Regions from separate parts of the Kribbella sp. NPDC049227 genome, predicted to be linked through region 2. Evidence: riboswitches for the same ligand, from Rfam matches in the RefSeq annotation. Region 2 holds a riboswitch; the other holds the start of a gene.
What was found. A riboswitch is a leader RNA that binds a small molecule or an ion and turns the genes downstream of it on or off. The one in region 2 is predicted to bind S-adenosylmethionine.
Positions count from the first base shown of each region.

Region 1: another riboswitch for S-adenosylmethionine. It lies ahead of ACGFH6_RS15305 (aminotransferase class V-fold PLP-dependent enzyme); the one in region 2 lies ahead of thrC (threonine synthase).

Region 1 is NZ_JBICST010000003.1:648,420-655,666, reverse strand. Features, by position in the region: gene ACGFH6_RS15330 (DNA translocase FtsK 4TM domain-containing protein) at 1-379, opposite strand, end outside; gene ACGFH6_RS15325 (DUF4184 family protein) at 453-1,241, opposite strand; gene ACGFH6_RS15320 (DUF6351 family protein) at 1,268-3,358, opposite strand; gene ACGFH6_RS15315 (DinB family protein) at 3,439-3,963, opposite strand; gene ACGFH6_RS15310 (hypothetical protein) at 3,969-4,685, opposite strand; SAM riboswitch class IV at 4,828-4,941, shown strand; gene ACGFH6_RS15305 (aminotransferase class V-fold PLP-dependent enzyme) at 4,958-6,322, shown strand; gene ACGFH6_RS15300 (ATP-binding protein) at 6,436-7,247, opposite strand, start outside.
Region 2 is NZ_JBICST010000008.1:351,388-358,634, forward strand. Features, by position in the region: gene otsB (trehalose-phosphatase) at 1-294, shown strand, start outside; gene ACGFH6_RS34825 (hypothetical protein) at 260-727, opposite strand; gene ACGFH6_RS34830 (DNA-3-methyladenine glycosylase family protein) at 1,134-1,928, shown strand; gene ACGFH6_RS34835 (cation:proton antiporter) at 1,956-3,185, shown strand; SAM riboswitch class I at 3,277-3,414, shown strand; gene thrC (threonine synthase) at 3,428-4,690, shown strand; gene ACGFH6_RS34845 (ubiquitin-like small modifier protein 1) at 4,687-4,962, shown strand; gene ACGFH6_RS34850 (VOC family protein) at 5,013-5,393, shown strand; gene ACGFH6_RS34855 (zinc-dependent alcohol dehydrogenase family protein) at 5,407-6,432, shown strand; gene ACGFH6_RS34860 (hypothetical protein) at 6,440-7,247, opposite strand, start outside.

The DNA.
Region 1 (7,247 bases), on a different contig from region 2:
GGTCCCACCAGATGGCGGCGGCCACTACGACCGCCAGGCCGATCAGGAACATGCCGGCGCCGTCGCGGCGGTGCTCGGGGTCGAGGTCGCGGGCGCCGTGGCCGATGCCGCGAACCATGCTGCCGAGCAGGTGCGCGATGCCGATCCAGATCTTCACGACACCGCGGCCGACAGCGATCATGGCGGCCGCGAACGGGCCCGCTCCGCCGTTTTTGGGCGTACTGGTCCGCGCGGCGGAGGATCCACCGCGCTTCGCGCTCTGCCCACGCTTCTGGGCGCCTGACGGACGGGAGCGTCCACCAGCAGCCGAACGTGCCGTACTCGGCCGTTTGGCTGCCGACTTCTGCGCCCGCGCCGGGGAAGACGTGCGGGTCGCCATATCTAGCAGGCTACCCCGATTACCTCTCGAGTCCCACGTGTCACACGCCGATCACGCTGCCCCATCCGTAGCGTCACAGCGCCGCCACACGGCGGCGGAGCCGGAAGAGGTGCCAGAGGACGACGTACCAGACGAGCGCCGCCAGGCACCCGGAGGCGACTCCCGTCAGCATCGACCGGGCGGCAGCCTCGCCGACGAGGTCCGCCCTGCTCAGCTGAACGACGGCTCCGGCCAGGCCGATGAGCACCATCGCGGCCAGTACGACGTACCGGACCCACGACGGGACGTGGTCATGCGTCGCGACGGGCTGTACGTCGACCCGGCGGTACCAGCGGTAGAGCCAGACGGCGAGGATCAGGCAGCCGCCGACGGTGCTCACGTACTGCAGGATGCGGTTGACGTCCCACGCGCCAGTCACCTGCGCCGTGAAGAACGAGTGGTAGCGGCGGACGAAGTAGCCGTCGTAGTGGGTGAACGAGTCCCAGAGGACGTGCGTCAGGGCGCCGATCACCGCGGACACGACCGTCCACAGCAAGACAGCCGTCGAGGGCACACGCAAGGCGGGGGTGGGCAGGCGGGCTGCCAGACCGGACGGAGCCAGGGCAAGCAACGGCCGCTTCACCACAACCTGGAAGGCCAGAAGCAGGATCAAAGCCAGGAGCGGGTCCAGCCAGAGGCCTGACGAGAGCTTGTGCGTGAGGGTCAGGGTGAAGTTGCCGTTGATCCCTTGCGTGGCGAAGCGGTAGATCGGGTCGAGGTACAAGAGGTCGGGCGCCACCGCACCTGCCACCAGGGCCGACGCCACCAGAGGACGTCGGACCAGGGGCAGGACGGCTGCGGGATGCGCGAGGGTGAACGGCACGCCCCGCAGCCTAGGAAGACCAGAGGTCAGAAGGTGGGCCAGCTTCCAGCCAGCGGCTGCTGGCCGACGCCGGGTGCCTTCCAGTTGCAGACACCGTTGGGGAATGCCTGCCGCAGCGAATCCCACTGAGCTGGAGTGAACGGCACCTTGTAGTCCGACGGCGTCAGCGGGTGGAGCCGGCACTTGATGATGTCGTTGGCAACGGATGCCCCGGCCACCTGCCGCGGCGACGGCCACACCGGGTACAAGGCGTTGCACCGGGTCGTACCGATGCCGTTGACCTGCGTCTCGACAATCTTCTCGCCCTGCGGGCTCCAGCAGGCTTCCGCCAATGACGTCGGCTTGTTGCGCAGCAACCGCGCGTGCGGCGAGCCGGGCCGGGTGTCGGCGTCCGTGGCGTCCATCCAGTGGTCCAGCGCCGTCAGTGCGTCAGCCAGCACCGGATTCGTCGTACTGAATCCGCCGGGAGCGTCGCCGGCCTGCACCAGCATCACCTGATTGGCCGCATCACCGTTGGCCTTGCGCAGCCGCTCCCGCAGCGAGAACGAGTGGAAGATCAGGTGGATGTCGCCGTTCGGCAACTCGTCCCAGTACTGCCGGTAGTCGATGATCGGCGTACTCGCCAGTCCCCCGCCACCGTTGATCAGTTGCCCGGTCCGGTACGCCGTACTGATCGCCGCCGGATCCGCGACAGTCCGGGCCGGGACGAAGTTCGCGTCGGTGTCGAAGCCGCCGACCGCCCGGTTCAGGTCGAGGAACTGGTCCGCGGTGATCTTGCCGGAGTTCAGCGCGTCCAGGCCGTACTGGATGCCGACGTTGTCCAGCGGACGTCGCGCCGCGCCGGTCGCCGGATACTTGCCCCAGACGTTCACCTGGTGGTCGTAGACGTCACAGCGCGCTCCGCCGGGGTTCGTCACCGGGTCGTACCGCTGCTCCACCGGAAGTTGCCCAGGGCAATAGACCCGCGGATCGATGCGGCGCCCGGCGCCGGCCAGGTTGGCGATCGTGCCGACCTTGCCGAAGCCCGCCGCGGCCCGCTTCTGCTCGTCGGTCCAGCCGGTCGCGGACCGGAAGTAGTGGTCCAGCAGCAGCGCGTCCGTGATCGTGTGCAGCGTCGCGAACCCGACCTCGGGGAACACGCAGGACGCGACGATGCCGTCCAGCAGCCCCGGGTAGTCGTCGGCGATCTGGAACACCTGGTACGACCCACCCGAGCAGCCCCAACCGACGGTCTGCCGCGGTACGCCGATGGTCTCGGCGATGTGCTCCCGCGTCATCGACATCGTCTCGGCCGCGAGCACACCGTTGCAGTTCACACCGAAAACGTTCAGGCTCGACGACGCGACGGCGTACCCGCGACCGAGCATCAGGTCGTCGTTGATGCCGCCGGTGCCGCTGCCCTGCTGGTACCAGCCGCCCGGGCAGCCGCCGCCGAAGGTGTAGATGAGCCGGCCGTTCCAGCCGGTCGGCGCGTGCCGCACGTCCGGCTCGCCTGCCGCCGGGTCGTGCAGTACGGCGTACTCGTAGATGGACCGATTGATCACGCCGGTCTCGACCCGGACGATGTACGGCACGGTCCGGCCGTCCGAGGTGGTCGTGGTCGCGAGGTCCGCGGGCCGATCCGGGGGCAGCACCTTCAGCGAGCGATCGATCGTGGACCGGTACAGGTAGTCGACCCGGGTCGGCACCGAGCAGTTCGCGTCCGTCGGCGGTCCGAGCTTGACCTTCGCGAGCGTGGTGAAGTCGGCGGTCCCACAGATGTACGGCGTCTCGTGCGGACCGGCCAGCATCGGACCGGTGCGCGGGTGGTTCGTGACCACCAGTCGTTCGCGGTCGGCCGTGATCGTGTTGCGGCCGTCCACGAGGCCGTCGACCAGGCCGGTCAGGTGATCACCGGTCCGGGCGAAGGCGTCGGTGACATCGCGCCCGTCCAGCCGGACGGTGAGGCGGTCGAGGTGCGGGCCATAGACCCCGACCAGTACGTTGCCGTCGCTGACCATGTCCGGTCGTGGCGACGAGAGCACCTCCAGCCGGACACCGGCGGCGTGCGCGGGCACCGCGAGCAGGCTGGAGAGTAGGGCGATCAGGAGCAGAACGAGGGCGGTCGGTCGCTTCATGCGACGAGTCGATCACAGCGCGATGCAGACCGGAAGGGTCAAGGCAATCGATTTCCAGATTGCAGTGGACCACTCGGGCACTAAGCGCCGGTGGTGCCGTCCAGTTGCTCACGGACGAGGTCGGCGTGACCGCAATGCCGCGCGTACTCCCCGATGAGATGGATGTAGATCATCCGCAGCGTCGACTCGGTACCGCCGAAAGTGAAGCGATCGTCGAGCGACCGCCCGGCGACCGCGTCGTCGGACAGCTTCCACTCCGCGATCAGACCGTCGTACGCCGTCTGCGCCTCTGCCGGATCGATCAGTTCGAAGTCGGCGTCCTTGCCCAGCTCGGGCGCGAACAGCGGCTCGGCCGGCGAATCGCCGGCGAAGTGGATGCGGAACCAGATGCGCTCGACCTTGGTCAGATGCCGGATCAGTCCCAGCAGCGAGAGGTTCGACGGCGGTGACGGCCGCTCGGCCAACTGCTCCGCCGTCAGACCGGCGCACTTGAACAGCAGCGTGGTGCGGTAGAAGTTCAGATACCCCTGCAGCAGGTCGCGTTCCGGCGCGGTCAGCGAGCCGTCGGGCCGGTCTACCTCAGGTGCTGTCCACTCCGTCGTCATGGCTCCTATCCAACACCAGCCTCCAGGTAGCGCAGCCCCTGCTTCATCCACTCGCGCGGATTGGTGTCGAGCCGCTCCGCCCAGGCCGGTTCGGTCTCGCCGCGCAGCCACGCGTACCGCGCGAGTGCGTAGCCGTACATCGCCTCGGTCAGGTAGCCGAGCTTGGAGGTCCTGTAGTGGGTATGGGTCCGGTAGAACTCGAAGGACGCGTTCGCGCTGAAGATCCCGAAGCCGACGAAGACCGTGAACAGGTCGGTCAGCGGCTCGCCGTCGCGCCGGTCCGGATCGATCCGGTCCTCGCCGAGAAGCCGCTCGTGGCCGAGCTCGTGGACCATGGTCGCGACCAGGGCCACCGGCCGCTGCGCCTGCTTCATGTCCACCGTCACCACAGTGAGGCCGTCGCGCTGACGCCAGTGCGCCGCCGCACCGGACGACTCGGAGTTCAGGCCCAGATTCGCGACGAGCTCGTCGGGCTCGTCCGGCTCGAGGTCCAGCCGGACTCGGTCCGCCGGCACCTCCACGTGATCACACAACTTCCGGAACACCGCCCGTACGTCGTCCTCCGAACCGGTGTACCCGGCCGGGAACCACGACTCCTCGGGAACCACCACCGGCCGGCGCAGGAGCTCGTCACCGAACTCGGCGACGAACCAGTCGAGGTTCTCCTCGATCCAGAGTTGCTCCACGCTCCGGACCGGACAGATCGGCTTCCTCCACCACATCCCCACCACCTCCCGCCCGGTCGGACGCAACAGCCGCGCGAATGGTTGCGGTCCGGACCGCTGTCTCAACATGTGTGCGGCATTCTCACATTGCGAGATTAGGCTGGCGTCGATCGCGGCCCGTTCGTTACCGTTCTCGGCAGGTCATGAGTGCCAGCGTCAAGCCCCGGCTTGCTGGCCGGCAACCCTCCTCCGCGGTGGGGTGCCCCGGGTGAAGACCGGGCCGTGCGGATACCCCGTTCGGCAAGCGCGGACTTCCCGGGAGCAGCACCATGTCGATCCTCTCCATCCTCGAGCCTGCCAGTACGACGACCCCGCGGCCGACGGTCGCCCGGCTCTCCACCGGCAGCGTCCCGGCCACCGTCGGCTCGGACCTCCTGGTCCCCTTGGCCGACGGCCGGGTGACGGACTACGCGAACTTCGACCACGGGGCCAGCGCGCCGTGTCTGGAGTCGGTCCGCGCCAGTGTCGAGGCCGCACTGCCTTCGTACGCGTCGGTGCATCGCGGCAACGGCTACGCCTCCCGCATCACCACGCAGTGGTACGAGCAGGCCCGCGCCGAGGTGCATGCCTTCGTCGGCGCCCGTGCGGACGACCAGGTGATCTTCACCCGGCAGACCACCGACGCACTCAACCTGCTGGCGCACGTCGTGCCGGCGGACGCGACGGTGATCGTCTTCGAGTCCGAGCACCATGCCGCGCTCCTCCCCTGGCCGGCCGAGCGGACTGTCCGCCTCGCCGCGCCGAGCTCCCCGACCGAGGCCGTGACGAACGTCGCGGACGCGCTCCGGGCCGCGCCCGAAGGCCCGCGGCTGGTCGTGGTCACGGGCGCATCGAACGTCACCGGTGAGATCTTCCCGATCGCCGAGATCACCGCAGTCGCCAAGGCCCACGGAGCCAGGGTCTGCCTGGACGCCGCCCAGCTCGCGCCGCACCGAGCCGTTGACATCGAGAAGCTGGACGTCGACTGGGTCGCGCTGTCCGGCCACAAGCTCTACGCCCCGTACGGCGCCGGTGCGCTCATCGGCCGCGCGGACTGGTTCGACGCCGCCGACCCCTACCTGTACGGCGGCGGCGCCACGACCGCAGTCACCGGCGACACCGTGGTCTGGGCTACCGGCCCGGCACGCCACGAGGGCGGCTCCCCCAACGTCATCGGCGCGATCGCACTGGCCTCCGCGTGTGCCGCGATCACCAAGCACCGCGACGCCATCGAGCAGCACGAGCGCAGTCTGCTGGCCCGGCTCCGCACCGGTCTCGCCCAGCTCTCCGGCGTCACGACGTACTCGATCTTCGCTGAGGACGCGGACCGCGTCGGCACCGTCTGCTTCACGATCGCCGGGCTGAACTCGACGCTCGTGTCGGCGGCGCTCAGTGCGGAGTACGGGATCGGTGTGCGCGACGGCAAGTTCTGCGCCCACCCTCTCGTCGGGCACCTGCTCGCCGGCTCCCCCGAGCACGGCACCGCCGTACGGGCGAGCCTCGGTCTCGGTACGACGCGTGAGCACGTGGACCGTCTCGTCAACGCCGTACGGACGCTCGCGACGAGCGGACCGCGGACGGAGTACGAGGACACCGCCCACGGCTGTCAGCCCGTCGACGACCCGCGCGACCTCCAGGCCCCGCGGATCTGGTGACCCGGCCCTCCCACTGCTCGGGAGGACGATCTACACGGTGAGCAGCCAACGCCGTAGGTCCCGAAGCCGTCGCTCTCGAACCGGACAGTCAGTGCCGGCGCGAGGATGACCCTTCACCGCTGATGTGTCGCCAGCCAGGTAGCGATCTGGCTCCGAGAACTGAATCCCAGTTTGTCCAGAATGTGCACGACATGGGACTCGGCAGTCCGCCGGCTGATGACCAGGCGCGCCGCGATCTCCTTGTTCGTCAGTCCCTGCGCGACCAGCTCGGCCACCTGATGCTCCCGCCCACTCAGCGGACCGGGAGTACTCGGACCGGGCGCCATGTCCGGGAACTCCGCTCCGATCGCGAACGCGATCGCCTCGTCGAACTCCGTAGCCGCTGCCGCACCACGATCGAACGCGGTGCGGAATCGCTCAGGTCCGAGCGTGTCCAGTACCTCCCGCTCACACGTGTCGTGGGCGTCCGTCATGTGCATCCACCCGAGCATTGGACGCCCGCCACCCATCGGCCAGAGCTTGTCCGCCACCCCCAGCAACTCGGCAGCGCGTGCGTACTGTCCCATCGCCGTTGTGGTCCAGCACAGCAACTCCAGCCAGGTGACGGCCCCGAGTACGTCGTTGAAGGTCTGAGCGAGCCGGATCGCTTCGGTCAGTCCCTCGGCAGCCTCTCGGTACGCGCCGAGCCTCCACTGCGCGAGCGACCGGGCGAACAGCAGACTGCTGCGAGCGAACTGCTCTCCGCTGGCGTCGCATTGCTCCAGTCCGTGACGCGCCAGCGCCAGTCCGAGCTCGGGATGACCTTGCCACGTCTGGACCTGCGCAGCGGACGCGTGGAGCTGGAGGAGCACGCTGTTCGGTTCGCCGCTCGCCTCGAGGTGACCGATCGCCTGCTGGAACAGCGGTTCCGACTTCTCGACCTCAC
Region 2 (7,247 bases):
GGCAACCTGGTGCTCGAGCTGCGGCCGCCCGGCATCGACAAGGGCGTCGCGCTGCGCGGTCTGATCGAGGTCACCGGCGCTGAGTCGGTTCTGTACGCCGGGGACGACCTCGGCGACCTGGCGGCGTTCCGGGCGATCGACGAGCACCGCAAGGCCGGACTGCGCGCGGTGCTGCTGGCCACGCGGTCGTCCGGCGCGACCGAGCTGATCGAGGCCGCGGACATCGTGGTCGACGACCCGACCGGCGTGGTGACGGTCCTCACGGCCCTTTCGGACGCGATCGCAGCCCGCTGAACGCCTGGGTCAGGGTCTGACCGATCGGCTGGATCGGCCGCTCGACGTACCCGCCGTCCTTGAGGCTCGCCATCCGCTCGAACGGGTTGCGCGACGCCGGGTCGCCGGTGAGCAGGAACGACACGATCACGCCGACGACGTACAGCGGCAGCATCGGCAACCCGAGCAGGCAGAAGTACTGCCAGGAGTGCCGCTCCTCGTGCCGCACGAGAGCCTCGTCGTCGAAGTACGAGCGCTCGTGCTTGCTCAGCACCACGTTCCCGATCGTGAACGCCCCCGCCACCGGGAACTTGATCTTGTACCCGTTCGCGAAGTACAACCCCCGCGGCCCCCGACTCACCCGAGCCCGCCCGACAGCCCCCACCAGCAACCCAGCCACCGTCGACAGATTCAGGAAGTTCCCCACCACCTTCACCCACTGCCACCCACCCATGTGGTCAGTATCGAGCCGATGTCCTGATGTCTCAATTCTCAGGACATCGGGATCCCGGACTCGGCAATGCCATGGCCGGGACAACGGTGTGGGTCATCGACCGGCGGTGTACCGCTCGACGGGTAGTGCACCTGCGATACGCCGTACGCAGGACACGCCGTGCGCTCAGGTGCACTACGAGCGGCCCGACACTACCTGTCGATCTGCACGCCGCCTGCGCAGGGATGTCCGTGGGGTGAGTAAGACTTGGTGGGTGAGTTCGGTGGTGCGGGTTTGGCGGGCTGGGCGGATGGTTGATCCGCATTCGGTGATCGGAGGGTTGCGGAAGGGGCCTGGGGACCCTGCGTACTACTTCGAGGGGGGTCGTCGTACGGTCTGGCGGGCTACGCGAACGCCGGAGGGGCCGGTGCTCCTGCGACTGACGCCGTACGCCGGGGAAGTCGAGGCGGAGGCGTGGGGGCCGGGGGCCGCCTGGGTCCTCGACGGGGTGCCGGAGTTGCTGGGCGAGGCGGACAGCTGGGACGGGTTCGAGCCGTTGCCGGAGCATGGGGCGCTCGTGGATGCGGCTCGGCGGTTCCCGCATGTTCGGGTGCCGCGGACGCGGGCGGTGTTCGAGGCGATGGCGGCCGCGGGGATCGAGCAGGTCGTCACGGGCAAGGAGGCGTTCCGGGCCTGGCGGCTCCTGCTGCGTGAGTACGGCGAGCCGGCGCCAGGTCCGAGCACACGGGATGGGCGCGTGATGATGGTCCCGCCGTCGCCGGAGGAGTGGCGTCAGATCCCGTCGTGGCAGTGGCTGCGGGCCGGGGTGGAGGGCCGGCGTTCGCGGGTTGTGGTGACGGCTGCGACCCGGGCCAAGGCGTTGGAGCGGACGCTGGAGCTGACGGACTCGGCGGAGATCGAGCGGCGGCTGCGGTCGCTGCCGGGCGTCGGGGTGTGGACCGCGGCCGAGGTGCGGCAGCGGGCGCACGGTGACGCCGACGCGTTCTCGTTCGCGGACTACCACGTGTCCCGCGACGTGTCGTACGCGCTGATCGGCGAGGAACTCGACGACGACGGGTGCGCCGAGCTGATCGAGCCGTACCGAGGCCACCGGTTCCGGGTGCAGCGGCTCCTCGAGATGGCCGGCATCCGCCACCCCCGCTACGGCCCGCGCAAGTCCCTGCCCACGCACACCCCGGGCGCGACCCATCGCTTGAGGTAGCCGTCGCCGGGGCACTGGAGCGCCACCATGACAATCAACGGGGACGGGCTCTACCTGGTGGCAGGGCTGGCGCTGCTGCTCGGCGCAGTGCTCCCGCGTCTACTTCGCCGGTACGCCGTCTCCGCGCCGATCGCGTTTCTCGGCGCCGGCCTGCTGCTCGGCCTGGCGGTCGGCGACCGGGAGCTCAGCCCGCTCGCCCAACCCGAGGTCACCAAGCACCTGGCCGAACTGACGGTGATCGTCGCCCTGATGGGCGTCGGCCTGGCCATCGACCGCCCGATCAGCCTGCTGCAGTGGAGGGTCACCTGGCGACTGCTGTTCGTCGCGATGCCCGCAGGGGTCGCCGCGTTGACCGGAGTCGGCTGGCTGCTCGGCCTCGCGCCGGCGACGGCGCTGCTCATCGCCGCCGTACTGGCGCCCACCGATCCGGTGCTGGCGTCCGACGTCCAGGTCGGCGGGCCGACCACCGGAGAGGATGCCGAGCTCGACGAGGACGACGAAGTACGGTTCGCGCTCACCTCCGAGGCCGGCCTGAACGACGGTCTGGCCGCTCCGCTCGTCTACCTCGCCGTGTTCATCGCCGCCAAGAGCTTCTCGCCGGTCGAGTGGCTGGCCTGGGACGTGGTCGGCAAGTCGGTCATCGGAGTCGCCGTCGGCTTCGGATCGGGTTGGTTGCTAGGGAGGATGACCTTCTCGGCCCCGGCGCGGAGCTTCCGCCTGGCGGACTCCCGAGAGCCGGTGCTGGCGCTGGCCATGACCCTTGGCGTCTACGGGCTCACCGAGGTCCTGCACGGCTACGGCTTCATCGCGGTGTTCGTCGCGGCGCTCACGCTCCGGTCCGCCGAGCGTCGTCACGACTTCCACGAGGAGTTGCACGACTTCATCGGTGAGCTCGAACACATCCTGACCTGGGGAGTGTTGCTGCTCCTCGGTGTCGCGATCACCGGTGGTCTGCTCGGGCCACTCACGCCGGCCGGCGCGGCGATCGGCGTACTGCTCGTGCTGGTGGTGCGCCCGCTGCTTGCCTGGCTGTCGCTCGCGCGGACGGAGCTGGACCGGTCGGAGCGCTGGGTGACCGCGGCCTTCGGGGTCCGTGGAGTGTCGTCGGTGTACTACCTTGCAGCGGTCGGCGCGGACTTCCGCTCCGAGCTGCCGTGGTTGTGGGCGACGCTCGGTTTCACCGTGGTCCTGAGCGTCGTCCTGCACGGCATCGCGGCCACGCCGGTGATGCACTTCCTGGAACAGCGGAGTCCGTGATGCCGATCCAGGCGGTACGGCGCTGAGATCCGGCGTCTCGGATGGTGGGAAGTGAAGACACAATATGGACCCGATTGGGTAATCTCGGGGGAGCTCATCCAGAGGGACTGAGGGAAACGGCCCGTTGACGTCCCGGCAACCCTCCCCGTTGAGGTCCAATCCGGGACCCTCGCGGCGGAACGGTGCCAAATCCGTCCCGCGCCGAGATCCGGTCCGGGGAAGATGAGAGGGGAACCTCACTCATGAGCCTGACCGCCGCCACCCACACGATCCGTGAAGGTGCCTTCGGCAACGGTACGCACCTGAGCTGTCGCGCCTGTGGGGCGAAGTCGCCGCTCGGTCCGTTCTACGCCTGTATGGAGTGCTTCGGTCCACTCGAGGTCGGGTACGACTACCCGGCGATCACCCGCGAGCAGATCGAGGCCGGACCCAAGAACATCTGGCGCTACCAGCCGCTGCTGCCCGTCCCGGTCGACGTGGCCAGCTTCCCGAACACCGAGCCGGGCTACACCCGGCTGATCGACGCCGGCAACCTCGCCCGCGAGCTCGGCCTTCGCAAACTGTGGGTCAAGGACGACTCGGGCAACCCGACCCACTCCTTCAAGGACCGCGTGGTCGCGTCCGCCCTGAGCGCCACCCGCGAGCTCGGCATGAAGGTCTTCGCCTGCCCCTCCACCGGCAACCTGGCCAACGCCGTCGCCGCGGCCGCCGCCCGGGCCGGCATCCGCTCGGTCGTGTTCATCCCGCACGACCTCGAGCGCCCGAAGGTGATCACCACCGCCGTGTACGGCGGCACCCTGGTCGCCGTCGAGGGCAACTACGACGACGTGAACAAGCTGGCGTCGGAGATCGCCGGCGAGGAGGAGGGCTGGGCGTTCGTCAACGTCAACGTCCGCCCGTACTACTCCGAGGGTTCCAAGACGCTGGCCTTCGAGATCGCCGAGCAGCTCGGCTGGCGGCTGCCGCAGCAGATCGTCGTCCCGGTCGCCTCCGGTTCGCAGCTGACCAAGATCGACAAGGGCTTCACCGAGCTCGGCAAGCTCGGCCTTGTCGACGCCACCGACTACAAGGTGTACGGCGCGCAGGCGACCGGCTGCTCGCCCGTCGCGCAGGCGTTCCGCGACGGCCACGACGTGGTCAAGCCGGTGAAGCCGTCGACGATCGCGAAGTCGCTGGCGATCGGCAACCCGGCCGACGGTCCGTACGTGCTGGACGTCGCCCGCCGTACCGGCGGTGTGATCGCGGACGTCAGCGACGAGGAAGTGGTCGAGGGCATCCAGTTGCTGGCACGGACCGAGGGCATCTTCACCGAGACCGCGGGTGGGGTGACGGTCGCGACGCTGAAGAAGCTGATCGAGACCGGTCAGCTCGACCCCGAGGCCGAGACGGTGATCATCAACTCCGGCGACGGGCTGAAGACGCTCGACGCCGTGGCCGACCGGGTCGGCCCCAAGGTGACCATCCCCGCGTCGTACGACGCCTTCGTGAAGGCAGGCCTGCAGTGAGCGTGAGCGTACGGGTCCCGACCATCCTGCGGCCCTACACCCAGGGCGCGTCCGAGGTGTCCGCCGAGGGCGCGACGCTGGTCGAGGTGCTCGACTCGCTGGACAGCTCCTACCCCGGGATCAAGGGCCGGGTGCTGGACGAGTCGGGTGAGCTGCGCCGGTTCGTGAACGTGTACGTCGACGATGACGACGTACGGTTCGCCGACGGCCTGCAGACCTCGATCAAGGACGGCGGTCAGGTCTCGATCATCCCCGCGGTCGCCGGCGGCTGATCTGTTGTTCCGGGCGTGCATCGTCCGGAATGGGCGCTAGCGTCGCCTGCATGGCGACTCACTGGACCATTGGCGGGGATGCGGCCGATCCGCGGCGGCTGGCGGAGTTCTGGGCGGCCGCGCTCGGCTACATCCTCGAGCCCGGGTACGACGACCCGGACGGAGCCTCGATCGTCGATCCCGATGACGTGGGACCGGCGATCGGGTTCCTCCGGGTGCCCGAGCCCAAGACCTCGAAGAACCGGCTGCACATCGACATCCGCGTGGCCGGTCCTGGCGAGCGCGACGCCGCCTCCGCGCAACGCATGCGCACGAAGGCCGCCGCGTTGGTCGAGCTCGGCGCGACCCAGGTACGGGAGGACTTCTACGGCCCCGAACTCGGCCACATCGTGATGCTCGATCCCGAGGGCAACGAGTTCTGCGTGGGCTGACTACGATGCCGCCATGCGCGCTGTCGTTGTCGAGGAGTACGGCGTACTGCCCGTCGTACAAGAGGTTCCGCGGCCCGAGCCGGCGGATGGTTCGGTCGTTCTGAAGGTCGAGGCGACCGGGTTGTGCCGGAGCGACTGGCACGGGTGGATGGGACACGACTCGGACATCGTGTTGCCGCATGTGCCGGGGCATGAGCTCGCCGGGACGATCGCTGCGGTCGGGTCCGGCGTACAGGGGTGGCGGGTCGGGGAGCGGGTGACGACGCCGTTCATCTGTGCGTGTGGTGCGTGTGAGCAGTGCCGCGAGGGGAATCAGCAGGTCTGCCCGAATCAGCTGCAGCCTGGGTTCAACTACTGGGGCTCGTTCGCGGAGTACGTCGCCGTGCCCTACGCCGAGGTGAATCTCGTCAGGCTCCCCGACGACTTGGACTTCGCGACCGCGGCCGGCCTCGGGTGCCGCTTCGCCACGTCGTTCCGCGCAATCCACCAGGTGGGCAAGGTGGTCGCCGGGGAGAACGTGGTGATCTTCGGCTGCGGCGGCGTCGGTCTGTCGGCCGTCATGATCGCCGCGGCTCTCGGTGCGCGGGTGATCGCCGTCGACACCAATCCCGATGCGTTGAAGCTCGCCCGCGAGTACGGCGCATCCGACACGCTGCAAGCCTCGTCGACCACCGTGGAGGAGATCCGGGATCTCGGTGGCGCACACGTGACGATGGACGCTCTCGGCTCCAACGACATCGTCCAGCAGGCCCTGCACGCACTGAAACCCCGTGGCCGCCACCTCCAGGTCGGCCTCCTGCCGTCGGGAGTGCAGCTGGACGTAGGCCGCCTCATCGGCCAGGAACTCCAATGGCTCGGCAGCCACGGCATGCCTGCGCACGCCTACCCCGAAATGCTCGCCTTAGTTGCCAACGGCAACCTCAAGCCCGCGGACCTGATCACCCGCACCATCACGCTCGACGAAACTCCGGCCGCCCTGGCCGCCCTGTCGACCGGCACCCCAGCCGGCGTCACCGTCATCCACCCCGGCACCCGCTGATGGGCGGCTACAAGCGGATGAGGTAGACGGTGGGTGGGCGGCCGGTTCGGCCGTGTTGCTGGCTGCCGATGGGGTCGGCGAGGCCGGCTCGTTCGAGGCGTTTGAGGACCCGGCGGGCGGTCCGGAGCTGGACGGCCAGGTGGTCGGCGACGTCTTGGGTGGTGAGGCCGTCGGGGAGGGTGGCGGTGAGCTCGCGCATCCGGGCCAGGGTCTGCGTGTTGAGGCCGACCCGTCGCGCCAGGAGTGGGAGGCTTTCGGTGCCGCGTGCGGCGGCCGGGTGATCGCCGGACGGCTCGATCACGATCTCCACGTCGTCGGACATCGACACCACCCCGGCGACCGTGCCGATCGAGCCCGCCCGGCTGACCGCCCGACGGGCGAGTGCCTCTGCCTCGGCCGCAGTACGTCCGACACCGAAGCCGACGTACGCCGTGCTGTGTCTTGCGGCGAGGTGGTCGAGGAGGGGCATCCGGGAGAACTGTTCGGTCGCCTGCTCGAGCAGGCCGCGGGTGGTCACGACCAGGTGCCGGCCGTCGGGGAGCAGGGCCAGACTGCCGCCGAGCGTGATCAGGTCGGCGGCCAGGGCGTCGTCCGGCTCGGGGAGGTCGATGACGCCGAGCGCGACCTGCGCGTCGCCGACGTGCTGGCCGGTCGTCGTCAGAACCAGAGCTTGCAACGTCGACCGGATCGAGTACCGCGACGGTGCGAGCCGGACCGAGGGCATCTCGTTCTCGAGCAGGTGAAAGGCGGAGCCGAGGCAACTGATCGCGACCTTGGTGTCGTGCTTGTCCCGCGCGGTCCGGTGGAACTCGACG